DNA from 4 places in the Mangrovibacterium diazotrophicum genome. Region 2 is predicted to be linked to each of the others. Evidence: riboswitches for the same ligand, from Rfam matches in the RefSeq annotation. Region 2 holds a riboswitch; each other region holds the start of a gene.
The links. A riboswitch is a leader RNA that binds a small molecule or an ion and turns the genes downstream of it on or off. The one in region 2 is predicted to bind cobalamin.
Positions count from the first base shown of each region.

Region 1: another riboswitch for cobalamin. It lies ahead of BC643_RS13165 (Dph6-related ATP pyrophosphatase); the one in region 2 lies ahead of BC643_RS03540 (sirohydrochlorin chelatase).
Region 3: another riboswitch for cobalamin. It lies ahead of BC643_RS11225 (hypothetical protein); the one in region 2 lies ahead of BC643_RS03540 (sirohydrochlorin chelatase).
Region 4: another riboswitch for cobalamin. It lies ahead of BC643_RS13195 (TonB-dependent receptor plug domain-containing protein); the one in region 2 lies ahead of BC643_RS03540 (sirohydrochlorin chelatase).

Region 1 covers NZ_RAPN01000001.1:3,350,071-3,353,274, forward strand. The annotation lists gene BC643_RS13160 (hypothetical protein) at 79-567, shown strand; gene BC643_RS23400 (hypothetical protein) at 674-814, opposite strand; cobalamin riboswitch at 1,219-1,430, shown strand; gene BC643_RS13165 (Dph6-related ATP pyrophosphatase) at 1,511-2,158, shown strand; gene BC643_RS13170 (ABC transporter substrate-binding protein) at 2,158-2,976, shown strand; gene BC643_RS13175 (cob(I)yrinic acid a,c-diamide adenosyltransferase) at 3,126-3,204, shown strand, end outside.
Region 2 covers NZ_RAPN01000001.1:897,212-900,415, reverse strand. The annotation lists gene BC643_RS03555 (energy-coupling factor transporter transmembrane component T family protein) at 1-460, opposite strand, end outside; gene BC643_RS03550 (energy-coupling factor ABC transporter substrate-binding protein) at 460-735, opposite strand; gene BC643_RS03545 (energy-coupling factor ABC transporter permease) at 704-1,456, opposite strand; gene BC643_RS03540 (sirohydrochlorin chelatase) at 1,456-1,824, opposite strand; cobalamin riboswitch at 1,962-2,177, opposite strand; gene BC643_RS23720 (sigma factor-like helix-turn-helix DNA-binding protein) at 2,288-2,494, shown strand; gene BC643_RS03530 (glycosyl hydrolase 2 galactose-binding domain-containing protein) at 2,798-3,204, opposite strand, start outside.
Region 3 covers NZ_RAPN01000001.1:2,841,384-2,844,587, reverse strand. The annotation lists gene BC643_RS11235 (FAD-binding oxidoreductase) at 1-439, shown strand, start outside; gene BC643_RS11230 (OsmC family protein) at 533-1,042, shown strand; cobalamin riboswitch at 1,105-1,324, shown strand; gene BC643_RS11225 (hypothetical protein) at 1,428-2,048, shown strand; gene BC643_RS11220 (MotA/TolQ/ExbB proton channel family protein) at 2,049-2,645, shown strand; gene BC643_RS11215 (DUF2149 domain-containing protein) at 2,648-2,989, shown strand; gene BC643_RS11210 (cobaltochelatase subunit CobN) at 2,955-3,204, shown strand, end outside.
Region 4 covers NZ_RAPN01000001.1:3,354,999-3,358,202, forward strand. The annotation lists gene BC643_RS13185 (ABC transporter ATP-binding protein) at 1-662, shown strand, start outside; gene BC643_RS13190 (NUDIX hydrolase) at 736-1,503, shown strand; cobalamin riboswitch at 1,570-1,775, shown strand; gene BC643_RS13195 (TonB-dependent receptor plug domain-containing protein) at 1,865-3,204, shown strand, end outside.

The sequences.
Region 1 (3,204 bases), 2.5 Mb from region 2:
TTAAAATGCTAGTATCGTTTCGCTTTAATTGGATAATTTTAGTCGTTCGTTGGATAGAGAAAATAAATGAGAACAGCCATGAGTTTTAGTGCAGATTTATACAACCAGGAGTTTATCGACAAGTATTTCAAAGGATGGATCGGCGTTTCGGTAGATGTACCGGATGATCCCGACATGGAACCTTTGGTGTTTTACCTCGAAATTGAGTCAAAGTGCAATGCTTCCGGTACGCTCGTGTTTTTACATCGCTGGCAAACCTTCAGTGGTGATAAAAAGCTGCGTTTAAACCTTATTGAAGAGCCCGACGGGCACCTATCCTGCTATTTCTTTACGCCCGGCTACCCTTACTTCAAGCTGGGACGTTTCAAAAATCATGTGAATTGGGATAAGATTCGACGGTTTGTGGAACTGCAGAAAAAATATTCGGCTTACCAGGTAGTTACCCGCTACGCCGACCAAAATTACGACGTGCAGGAAGCCGAATCTCAAAACATCATCGTTTTCCTCGACAACCTCGGATTCCGCCAACGTGAAAAAGTAAAAAGCGGCGAGCTGGAATTCGAATAAGCACAAACGGTAAAAAAAAGAAAAGCCGTCCTGAGTGGCAGGAGCGGCTTTCGACTTGTTTAACGCAATTATTCGAGGTAAGGGATATCTTTGTTCTTTTCAGAATTCAAACTTCAATGGGCTTTGCCTGTACCCTGCTGTAAGGGCTCGAAAAAATGGCATAGAGCATAAAATAAACTCCGCCGGCAATTACAGCAAGTAACATGGCTAAAGCGATAAATATGTTGCTGACATGTTTTCTGATCATGGCTTAATCTTTCTAAACTTTATTCAATCTTGTTTCCTTTTCTCTTCTCGTTCGAAGATCTCATGCTATGTTGCAACTGTCCTTTTAAAACCAATTTGTGTGCCGAAAAGTAGCATCATGCGTAAGTCGCACATAATCAGTAGATGTTTGTTTTGGCATCATCGCTTCTGTTTCTCAGTTTGATAAAACGATCTCAAAATCGATAATCATTTTGCGCAACGGAGGAATATCCGGAAAGTTTGAGATGTCATTCTGAATTCATTTCGGAATTTTTTGAAATCTTGGAATAGGGTTCAAAGCCGTCAATTGTTGACCGAAAACTGTCCACGTCAGATTGAACACTGTTTACTGTAACTGATCACTTAATTGAACGGCACTTTCGACATTCTTCCACTAATTTTCCTACTTTTGAGCCAGTTTTCGGTGGCTTTGCTGCTTTCATTTAGCAAGAAGCAGCTGCCTTAATAAGGGAATCCGGTGCGAATCCGGAGCAGTCCCCGCTGCTGTAAACCTCGTAATACTTTCTGTACCATCGCCACTGTTCCGATTGCAATCGGGATGGGAAGGCCGCAGAAAGGAGGTGAGCCAGAAGACCTGCCGCAAACAACAAGTATTAACCGGATCTTCGGGGAACAAGATCGTTGGAATACACATTCCATCTCTATCTATCCCCGGATCATAATCGATTCAAGCGAAATGAATGTATTTGTTTCATGGAGCGGCGGCAAGGACTGTATGTTGGCTTTGCATCGTACGCTCAAATCAGGAAGCCACCGGGTGATGGGCTTGCTGAACATGTGCGACCGCGATTCGCAGTTATCCCGTTCACACGGGCTGAAAAAAGAACTCATCCAGCGGCAGGCCGATGCTTTGGGTTTGCGTCTCATCCAACCCGAAACGCGCAACGGCGAGTACGAAAAAGATTTCAAAGCAGCCATTGCCGAACTGAAAGCTGAGCGTCTGGAAGGTGTTGTTTTTGGGGACATCTACCTGATGGAGCATCGAACCTGGATTGAACGTGTTTGCAGCGAAATGGGTATCGCAGCCATTTTCCCGATTTGGGGTAACACGACCAATGGTTTGGCACGCGAACTGTTATTGGAAGGCTATCAGCCGCTGGTGGTTGCTGTGCGGAATGAACCGCTGCCGCAATCATATCTGGGCCGAATTTTCGACGCGCAGATGATTGCTGAGCTGGAGGCGATGGAGGGCGTGGACATTTGTGCCGAGAATGGCGAGTTTCACAGCTTTGTGATCGACGGTCCAATCTTTCGGCATCGTGTATCCGTAAAACACGGACAGTCTTATTTCGATAAAAACCACTGGTATTTACCCTTGAATTAATGAAGAAATTGAAATTTTATTTATCCCTGTTATTTGCCCTTTTGGTGTTGTCGGGGCAGGCGCAGACGCCTAAGCGCATTATCTCGCTGGCTCCCTCGCTGACCAAAAGTCTGTACATGTTGGGCGCCGAAGATCTGTTGGTAGGCTGTACCAGTTTCTGCACCTTGCAGGATCCGGATGATGCTGAAGTGGTGGCCTCGGCCGTAAAAGTGAACCTGGAGAAAGCCATGATGCTTAAGCCGGACTTGGTATTGACCAGTTCGCTGACCAGCCCCGAAACGACACGGACTTTTGAGAAACTTGGCGTAGAAACCATGTATTTCCCTTATCCGAAATCGTACGAGGAGATGTGTCAATATTTACTTCGTTTGGGTGAAAAGATAGGCCGAAAAGAACTGGCTGAAAAGTTGGTGAAAGAGTCGCGGGCACGCTTGGCAAAGGTGATGGCTACAGTTCCAAAGACTGATCACAAGCCACGGGTGTTTATGCAGATTGGTGCCAATCCGCTGTTTACGGTGGTTCCAAATACCTTTATGCAGGACTTTATCGACTTCTCGGCTTGCGAGAACATTGCCGGTGACCTGGAAATAGGAAGCATCACCCGCGAAGGTGTGTTGGTACGCAATCCTGATGTCATTTTTGTCATTCTGATGGGCTCACTCAGCGCCGATGAGAAGGACAAGTGGGAGAGCTACAAGAGCCTCAATGCGGTGAAAAACAAGAAAATTTTTGTACTCGATTCTGAAAAAACATGCAGCCCCACGCCGCTCGATTTCGTTGATGCGCTGGAGCAAATGATTGGACTGATTTATAATTAAAAAGTCGTGAGACACGAGTATTGAGTCGTGAGTGAGAAAGTCGCAGTTTCAGTGGTCGTTTCACTTCAACGCATTGGATACTCTGTGTTTAAATGAGAAAAGAAGTCTTATTACTCGTGTCTCACGACTCAACACTAAATAAATTAAGAATGAAAAAAGGACTTGTTCACATATACACCGGAACTGGGAAGGGGAAAACGACCTGCTCGGTTGGTTTGGGTGCTCGGG
Region 2 (3,204 bases):
TCACGAATAAATCGATGAACAAGGCCGGAATCCGGCACTTTCTCATTAGTTCTGCCAATTCTGAAATCGTGTTCGTCAGCAAGATGAAATACAGAATGCTGATGAGCGCTAAACTTCGACTGAGCAGCAAGCTTGCCAGTTGTAATCCGCCTGATGAAAAGCCAATTGGCAATTGCCCGACGGTGAAGAAGGCTTGCTGAGCCGGAATTTCGAGTGCAATCACGAAACATCCTGGCAGAATAAAGGCAACCGGAATGCGGTATAGTCGAGTCAAGTTTGACAAGCTAATCCGGGTAATTCCCAATAAGCCAATATTGATCAGCGCAAACATGGCCCAGTCGAAATAGACCGAACCGGACACCAGGGCCAAAACCATAGCCGGAGCCCAATAAAGAGCCCGAACGGCAGGCGACAGCTGTTGCAAGCGGTGATCGTGTTTATAGATCTCAGTAATCCACATTAAGCTTTCTTTTTGCTTTGCTTCCAAACGAAATAAGCGATAACACTGAGCCCGATGATAGCCTGAAGAGCAAATAACACCGGCTCGGCCCAAGGCTGGTTAAACTCGATTAAATGCTTGGCCCATGGCTGATACTGGGGGGCTATTTGCTGAATCAGTTCAACCGACTGATCGTCGCTTCCCGAAAAATTGGGAAACAGATCGGTTGCTAAAAATTGGATTAGCAAAACCAGCAGACAACCGCTAAGCAGGTAGATGACTGTTTTTCGTTTCATAAAGATTCGGATTGAGTTCTTGAATTTCTGCTTTATTGGTTCGCTGTATGTATTGAAAGGCCAGTACGGTAAAGACCGATTCGATGATGGACAAAGGCAACTGGGTTACCGCAAAAATGGATAGAAACTTGATCAGATTGCTATTAAATGCTGCCGTTGAATCTGCAAATGCGACGGCCAGTTGCGCCGATGTGCAGCTGTAAATAACCAGGTTTGATACAAATGATGCTCCACCAACAGCGAGCCATTGCGGAGTTTTTACTCCCTTCAGCAAGCGGAAAACCCACACCGCCGAAAAAGCACCGCAAACGGCCATTGAAAAACCATTTGCTCCAAGCGTAGTCAATCCGCCGTGAGCGAGCAACAATGCTTGAAACAGCAACACGATTAGGCCAACGACCGACATGCATGACGCTCCAAACAACAAGGCACCAAGCGCAATGCCGGTTAAGTGTGAACTGCTTCCGGCGACCGAGGGTAACTTCAGCGAGCTCAGAATAAATACATAGGCTGCAACTGCTGCAAAAAGCAATTTGGCGTTGGGATGCTCGCTAATTGTTTGCTTGAGCCTGGAAAAGCCGGCGATGAGAACCGCCAGGTAAACGGCCCACCAGACAATGCACCATGAGGCAGGCAGAAAACCTTCGGCAATATGCATGCTGTTGGCCACTCCCGGAAGGAAGATACCAAGCCCGAGATACGCGACTCTTTTCTTAGTCATCAGGCGATCTCCTGTACTTTTCGGTACATGATTTCGGCCATCAAAGGTTCTCGGCCGATGGGCTTGCCAAAGTGAAAATCTAATTGCGGGTGTTTCACTTTCAGCTGAGCCAGAATTTCAGGAATGTCTTCTTTGATGTGATTGCCATTGAACAGGAAGTAGGGGATAACCACCACCCGGACGACATCGGATTTAGCGATTTCGGCAACAACTTCTTCCAAAGATGGAGAAGCCAACTCCATATGAGCGCCAAATACGTTCTGACCATCCATTTTTTCTTTCAACAAGGCAACAATGAAGTTGAAATCTTCAACCGCCTGAATGGATTTACTACCATGACCAAGAATAACAACAGCTTGCTTTTGCATTTTTTACTATTTAAATTTTAAAAACTAGTCAAAAGCAATGCTTGGGAAATAGCTAGAAATGTACTTCTCAGCTTATACAAAAAAGTAAGTAAATGAATTCCAAACCTGGTTGTCCATTTGCTTTTATTCCCGAAAGCATTGTAATATTAATTGTGGCAGGTCTTCTGGCTCGTCCGTTTTCGAGGCCTTCCCATTCGGCAAATCCGAACAGTGGCAAGAGTATTCCCGAAAAACATTTAATGGACTTACAGCTGCGGGTACAGCTCCGGAATTTTCTATAAAAGAAGCACCGGATTCCCATATTAAGGCTCCTCCTGTGACTGGAGGAATCCACCAACTGGAGGCAAATCTATATAAAAAAGGGCTTGAAAAAGTGTATTAATGCAATTATTTTATTGTTTATAATAAGATGCGGATATCTGCAATAGCTGCTATTTAACTGACAATTAAACGAAACAATCAGTTGACTGGTCTTTATTCAAAAAAATTAAGGTGTCGGACGGTTTACATTCTATGTTGGTTTGAAGGATTGAAATACAGCGAATGTGCTGATCGGTTGGGAATATCTGTTAAAACGGGGAAAAATCAAATGGCAATTGCTATAAGGAAGCTGCGAGGGAAGATTGTTCGCTATAAGTTTGCTCGTGTTCTACCTCTTTTTGATTCTTAGGTTTTCCTGGAACGAATTAATGATAAAGTCTGAGAAAACGATAAGGTTGTTTACCCATATTAGTTACTTTTTTTCAAAGAATAGCAGGTAGGGGAAGTTAGTCTCATAGGTGTCTCATTTCGGTATTTTGAGATGGTTTAGTTTTACCGTTTTATGCACATAGAGAGACTGTCATGATCAACCATCTGTAAGCACAAAAAAAATGCCTATAGTCCAATGACTTATAGGCATTTTTTGTAAGCTAGGATGGTTCGATTCGAATCCGATCCGATGGATGTTATTACATCCGTAATTTATTAAGATCTATTTTTGAGCAATATTAAATCCTGTAATTTCAACCTTCGGTTCCTCTCCGTTGGTGTCTTCATTTTTCAAATTCACTGTAATCTCTTTTTCTTCTCCAGGCATTAGCGAGACATAATTATCACTATAGAATGTCGGAAGGATCCGTTCTCCGGATTTTGTACCAACCACGTTTAACCGAACCATGAGCGCCGGCGTATCTGATGTGTTTTTCAAGATGGTTGTAAGCGACCAGGCTTCGTTCGATTTCGATACGGTAGTACTGTTTTCTAAATTCACTTTAGGCAAGTTATTTAGCGCCTGGTAATTTCCTTCTTCCAAACTACGCCAGTAAAAATTATCCGAAATTACCTTGTCGCCGTCAGTTAATGTGAGTTTTATAAAATGAACTTCAGACAAGTTTGCTG
Region 3 (3,204 bases), 1.9 Mb from region 2:
AACCCCTGGTTTCCGGAACTATTGGAAGTCGCATAATTTCACACACCTGCAAGATGGTTTGTTTGATGCCATGATTGAATACACGGGCAAACTACCATCGCCGCACTGCGAGATCTTTATCGGGGTCGTCGGAGGTAAAATGAACGAAGTTCCTGCTGATGCCACGGCCTACAGTGCCCGCGACATGAAGTTTGTTATGAATGTTCACGGCCGGTGGGAAACCCAAAGCGAAGATGAAAAGTGTGTCTCCTGGTCCCGCAATTTCTTCAAAGCATCAGCTCCGTTTGCGTCGGGAGGGGCTTACGTGAACTTTATGACCGAAGAAGAAAACGACCGGATTAAAGCAGCTTACGGTGTCAACTACGAGCGATTGGCAAAGCTTAAAGCAAAATACGACCCGCACAACACGTTTCATATGAATCAAAATATTAAACCATAGGCGTTTTGTATTGATGAGGATGTGAGTGAGATTGGCCGGAGCCTTTTATAGGTTCCGGTTTCATTTTAGTCAAACTGAAACAACTAAACCATTATGGATGCAGAAGAATTGAGAAGGCTGCAGTCGCCTTTGAAAACAAAATACAAAGAAGAGCCAGATACCGCGATGGTTACCTTGAAAGCGCAGGCTCGATTGGCCGATGGCATTAGTTGCCGTGTGGAGACGGGGAAAGCGTTGGTAACCGCCGGATTGCACCCGGCAACGGGAGGGAATGGAATGGCTGTTTGTTCGGGCGATATGTTGCTCGAGGCTTTGGCTGCCTGTGCCGGAGTAACGCTGAATGCCGTGGCGACAGCCATTGGTGTAGAGCTGAAGGATGCGGTTGTGCGGGCAGAAGGCGATCTCGATTTCCGGGGAACGCTTGGTGTTTCGAAAGAGGCTCCGGTTGGTTTTTCCGGTATCCGGTTGTTTTTCGACTTGGATACAACTGCCGATCCGGAGAAAGTATCGAAGCTGGTTGAGCTGACAGAGCGCTACTGTGTCGTCCTGCAAAGCTTGAAAAATTCACCTGCAATGACCGTCAGTTCCTCGGTTTCAAAATAGGCGGGTTATCTTAAATTTTCCCACGAATTCAATTTTGTTTCTCCATTAGAATCCAGAATTTCTATTTTTGTGCCGTTATGGTTCCCGAATCTTTCACGAGTTTCGGATGAAAAGGGAATCCGGTGCCCGGTGATGAAAAATCCCGGAATTCCGGAGCTGTACCCGCAGCTGTAAGTTCCATTTGTGTTCAAAAAAAAGATGCCACTGTTTCAACTCCAATGAAACGGGAAGGCTTTTTTGAACGGAACAAGCCAGAAGACCTGCCATAAACGACGACAGTATTCCACGCTTTCGGGAGTTAGAGCAGCTGTAACAGAAACCAATTTTATACTTTCTGATAGACGGAATATTGTTGTTTGTGTGATTTGAAACGAACAAACAGGACATGATCAACAATTTGAATTTGGGCATCGATGCTCTAACCGTCATTGGTATTGTTGCTGGTTGCAGCAATTTGAATACGCTTGTGATAAAACGAGGCACGGCACTTTGGTCCGCATTTGGCTGGACGCTCTTGAGCTTGTTTTTCCTCGGTGCAACTATCTTGTTTCAAGAAGGAATTCCGGCATTTGTGGTTTCGGCTCCTTTTTTGGTGCTGGCAATTTTGACGGCTTGGCAACTGGGACGAGCTTCGGCCTACGCGACGCTTGGAAGTACGATTTACTACGCCGTTTTTCTGGGTACTTACCTGGTGAAAATGGGAATGGAGCGGGAGGTCCGGGCGTTGATGTGGCAGTTAATTGTGCTTGTGTTGACAGCGGCGCTGGCGCTTGTGCTGGTTCGGAATAAGAAGTTGCAATTGCTACGGGTTGCGCTCATTCTGCTTTTTATTTTGGCCGCTTTTCAATTCACGGAAACGCTGCAACTTTTCGCCGGAGCCGATCAGAAACCGGATCTGGAACCGATCTCCACAGCTTACGAAACCGTGAATGGTTGGATCCTTTCGGGCATTTTGCTGCTTGTCTTCCTCCTTGGTTATTTAAAAACACCTCAAAACAAATCATAGATGAAATTTCTGGAATCTCTTTTATACCAGGCGTCCACATTGCTGTTGGTGCCTGTAATGATCTGCATTGTGCTTTGCGGCCTGTGGCTCATTTTTCAGGCGGGGCAGAGCCTGCGCCTTTATCGTGTACGCCGTTCGAAGACATTCGAAGCCGGTGCCAGTTTCAACCAACAACTGGAGTTGATTTTTGCATCGAAGCCCGGCGTCGAGCTGGCCGAGATTGAAGTCGTGCAGTACCTGCGCCTGTGGGAAATGAAGCAGAATCATTCGTTGAAATTACTGCGGCTGGCCATCAAAGCCGGTCCGACGCTGGGGCTGATGGGAACCCTGATTCCGATGGGAACGGCATTGGCATCGCTGTCGCAGGGCGATATGATGGTCATGTCGGTGAACATGGTTACGGCCTTCACCACAACCATCATCGGTCTGGCTTGCGGATTGGTTGCCTATGTGCTGGTGATGATCCGGCAGAACTGGTACAACGCCGACCGCCTGCATTGCGAGGTTGTTGCCGAGAAAGCGCTGCTCAACCTGAAGGCGCATGGTCACTTTCAGGGGAAACAATCATCGGAAGTTAAACACAATCAATTCAACTAAGCATGCGCATATTAAACAGACAAACGCAGAGGGCGGAAGACGGGCTGGACGACGACCCAATGAGCGGTGTTGCCAACCTGTTCGATGCCAGTGTGGTCTTTATCGTCGCGCTCATTTTCGCTTTGTTCATGGCCTTCAATATGGTCGACATGTTCGACCCAAATTCGGAAGTGACGATTACCAAGAAAGGCGCCAATGGCGAGATGCAGATCATCACCAAGAAAGGAAAAGATGTGAAAATTGAGAAAGTCACCCCGCAGGAAGCCGAGGGAAAAGGGCTCCGCTTGGGAACGGCTTACCAACTCGAAAATGGAAAGGTTATTTATGTGCCTGAGAACGAATAAAACAAAATACACGATTTTACTGCTCGCTATGCTGTTGCAACTTGCTTTTAGCAGTCGCACTGTGGCCGAAGCAAAGCCGTTGCGGGTGTCGCTGCTGCTGTCCGACTCGTACACGCAGCTTGGAGAGCGGGCTGCGGAGGCGATTAAGGTTGCAACGAAGGATGGAAAGCCGATTGAAGTGCGGGTGTTTCCGTACTCCCGTTATTACCAGCAGG
Region 4 (3,204 bases), 2.5 Mb from region 2:
TCCGGGGCATCACCGGGACACTTTCAACCTTGGCGGGAGAAGTTCGCCTGCAGGGTAAAAATCTGAAAGAACTCTCGCTGCAAAAACGCGCGCAAAATATTGCCATTGTTACGCAAACGGTTGATGCCGGGCAAATCACTGTCGAGGATTACGTGCTGATGGGGCGCATGCCGTATCATTCACGATTTCAGTTTTTCGAGACGAAACGAGACTACGAGCTGGCTCAAAAATACATGGAGTTGACCGGTGTTTTGAAGCACAAAGACAAGCTGATGACCGAGCTCAGTGGCGGTGAGCAACAACGTGCAGCCATTGCCCGGGCATTAACACAGGAACCGGAGTTGCTTTTGCTTGATGAACCAACATCCCACCTCGATATTACCCACCAGGTACGCATTCTGAATTTGCTTCAACGGTTGAATGACGAAATGGGATTAACAGTTTTGATGGTTGTTCACGATCTCAATTTGGCTTCCGAGTACTGCGATCAGTTAATTATGTTCCGGGAGGGGAAAATATTTCTGCAAGGAAAACCGGAAAATGTACTTACTTTCGAAACGATCGAAGAGGTTTACAAGACCCCGGTAATCACCCGAATCAACCCGTATTCCAATAAACCGGTGATCTTTTTGGTTAGCGAGAAAATGATGAAGAATCGTTAAATGATGTTTCAGTGACACAATCTTTGAGAAGTCTGCTGAAAATGTTTAATTTGAGCTAAATTATTTAACTAGCATGACTATCAAAAGCGAAATCAACCTGAATTCTCCTTCTTCAGAATACCTGTCTCATTTATCGATTGACTGTGTGGTTTTCGGATTTCACGAAAACCAGTTGAAAGTGTTGTTGCTCGAGTCAAACTTCTTCGAAGAGTGGGCATTACCGGGCGGATTTGTTCGCCACAAAGAAACACTTGAGGAGGCAGCTACCCGCATTCTGCAGGAACGAACCGGAGTCGACGAAATCTTCCTGACACAATTCCGTGTATTCAGCGATCCGGAGCGGAAAAACCCCGGCTTCAAACCCGATTCGATGCAGAAAGCAGGCATCAGCATGGAGAACTTCGATTGGTTAAATCAACGCTTTTTGTCGGTTGGTTTTTATGCATTGATCGAGTTTTCGAAAGTCAACCCGCAGCCTGATTTGTATTCGTCGAAATGCGAATGGAAGAACGTTGAGGAAGTTTGCTCACTGATGATGGATCACAACGAAATTTTGGAAGCGGCATTGGAAACGCTTCGTTTGCAGTTGCGCTATCAACCAATTGGTTACAACTTGCTGCCCGAGAAATTTACCATGCCCGAGCTGCAAAAGCTCTACGAAACGATTTTGGGACGTGAACTCGATCGTCGCAACTTCCAACGTAAAATATTAAGCTACAAAATTGTGAAGCGATTGCCCGAACGCCGGACAGGTGTTGCCTACAAGGCACCTTATCTATACAGCTTCGATTTGGATGTTTACAACAGAGCACTGACGGATGGTCTTTCCGGTGATTGGTGATCGTTAGCAGAACTTGAATTTTTAAGGAATTTTAAGGACTTCATGAAGTCCGACAAAAATAATTCCTACTTTTGTCGCGGATTTGGTTCCAGCGATCCGGCAGTTGTCGGATCCGGATGAAAAGGGAATCCGGTGTAAATCCGGAGCTGTACCCGCAGCTGTAAACCTCGGTAATCTTTCTGAAACCCCTGCCACTGTTTCCAAACAAGCGAGACGGGAAGGCATCAGAAAGAGAGGTGAGCCAGAAGACCTGCCATAATCTTTTTAAGTATTAACAATAGCTTCGGGAATAAAGCTGGTGAAATAGTATAATCAGGTATTTTTCACAATTTTATCCTAAGCTCATATTCTGAAAAAAGAAATGAGAAGGTTTGTTCTATCTTTTGGTTTGTTGGCTTTTTTATCGGGTAGTTTGTTTGCCCAGGAAGAGCAATTGGCCGATTCTGTTCTCTTACACGAGGTGGCGACCTATGCCCCTTACAAAAAGTACCAGGCTGGTGCAAAGGTGGAGTCCATCCCCACTGATCAAATTGAAACTGCCCAATCGGGGGCCCTCGATCAATTATTGATGCAATTCACGCCGATTTATCTGAAGTCAAATGCAGGTGGTTTGTCAACAATCCGGATTCGCGGAACTGCTGCGGATCACACCTCAGTGAACTTTGGGGGTATCAACATCAACTCACTGACGCTGGGGCATTCCGATTTTTCGAGTGTGCCGGTCTACTTGTTCGATGGTATTGATTTGCAGTACGGATCATCCTCGGCGGTGAACGGTTCCGGTTCGATTGGTGGTGCTGTTTACCTGGGCCTGAGCAACGATTGGACGGATGGTGCCCGCGTAAAAGCAACTGTTTCGCAAGGATCGTTTGGTGAGCAATTGTATGGGGCCAAGGTGTTTGTTGGAAATGGCAAGTTTGAGTCGGTTACACGGTTGTACTATCACATGCTAAAGAACGACTTTCCGTTTACACGGCCTAGCGATGGGAAAAAGTTTGACCAGCAAAATGCGATGATCGAGAACATGGGAATGATACAGGAACTGAATTACCGGTTTAATGCGAAAGAATGGTGGAAAACGGCGGTTTGGCTGGAACACGACTGGCACCAGGTACAGGCCCTGATGAGTGAACATCCATTAAATGCAGCAGGAGAGACGCTGGATAATAAACACATCCGCATCTGGTCGGAATATGAGAACCGGAAACACGCCCTTCAATATAAAGGAGGCTTGGGTTTTGTGCATGACATGCAGCTGTACAATTCAAATGAATTGCAGAAAATCGGAACAAATCGGCTGATCGCAGAGGTGGAGGCCAAACAGGATGTGCAGGCTAACTTTGGCTACAAGTTTGGTGCAAAATATACCTACATCAAACCGAATGTATATGCTTACTCGTCGGATGATATCGACTATGAACAGCGAGCATCTTTCTACCTATCGTCTTTTTACCTGCCTTTGAATACCTTGAAGCTGACCTTGAACCTGCGTCAGGAGTTGGTGACTGATTTCAAAGCGCCTCTAACACCTTCTTTTGGAGCCGAGTACCGGTTGTTGCTTACGGATGTTTCGGCGTTTAAACTAACCGGTAATCTGGCGAAAAGCTATCGCATACCCACCTTTAACGACCGATTTTGGCCTGAAGTTGGTAACGCTGACTTGAAGCCGGAAAAAGGAATGAATTATGAGCTGGCACTCCA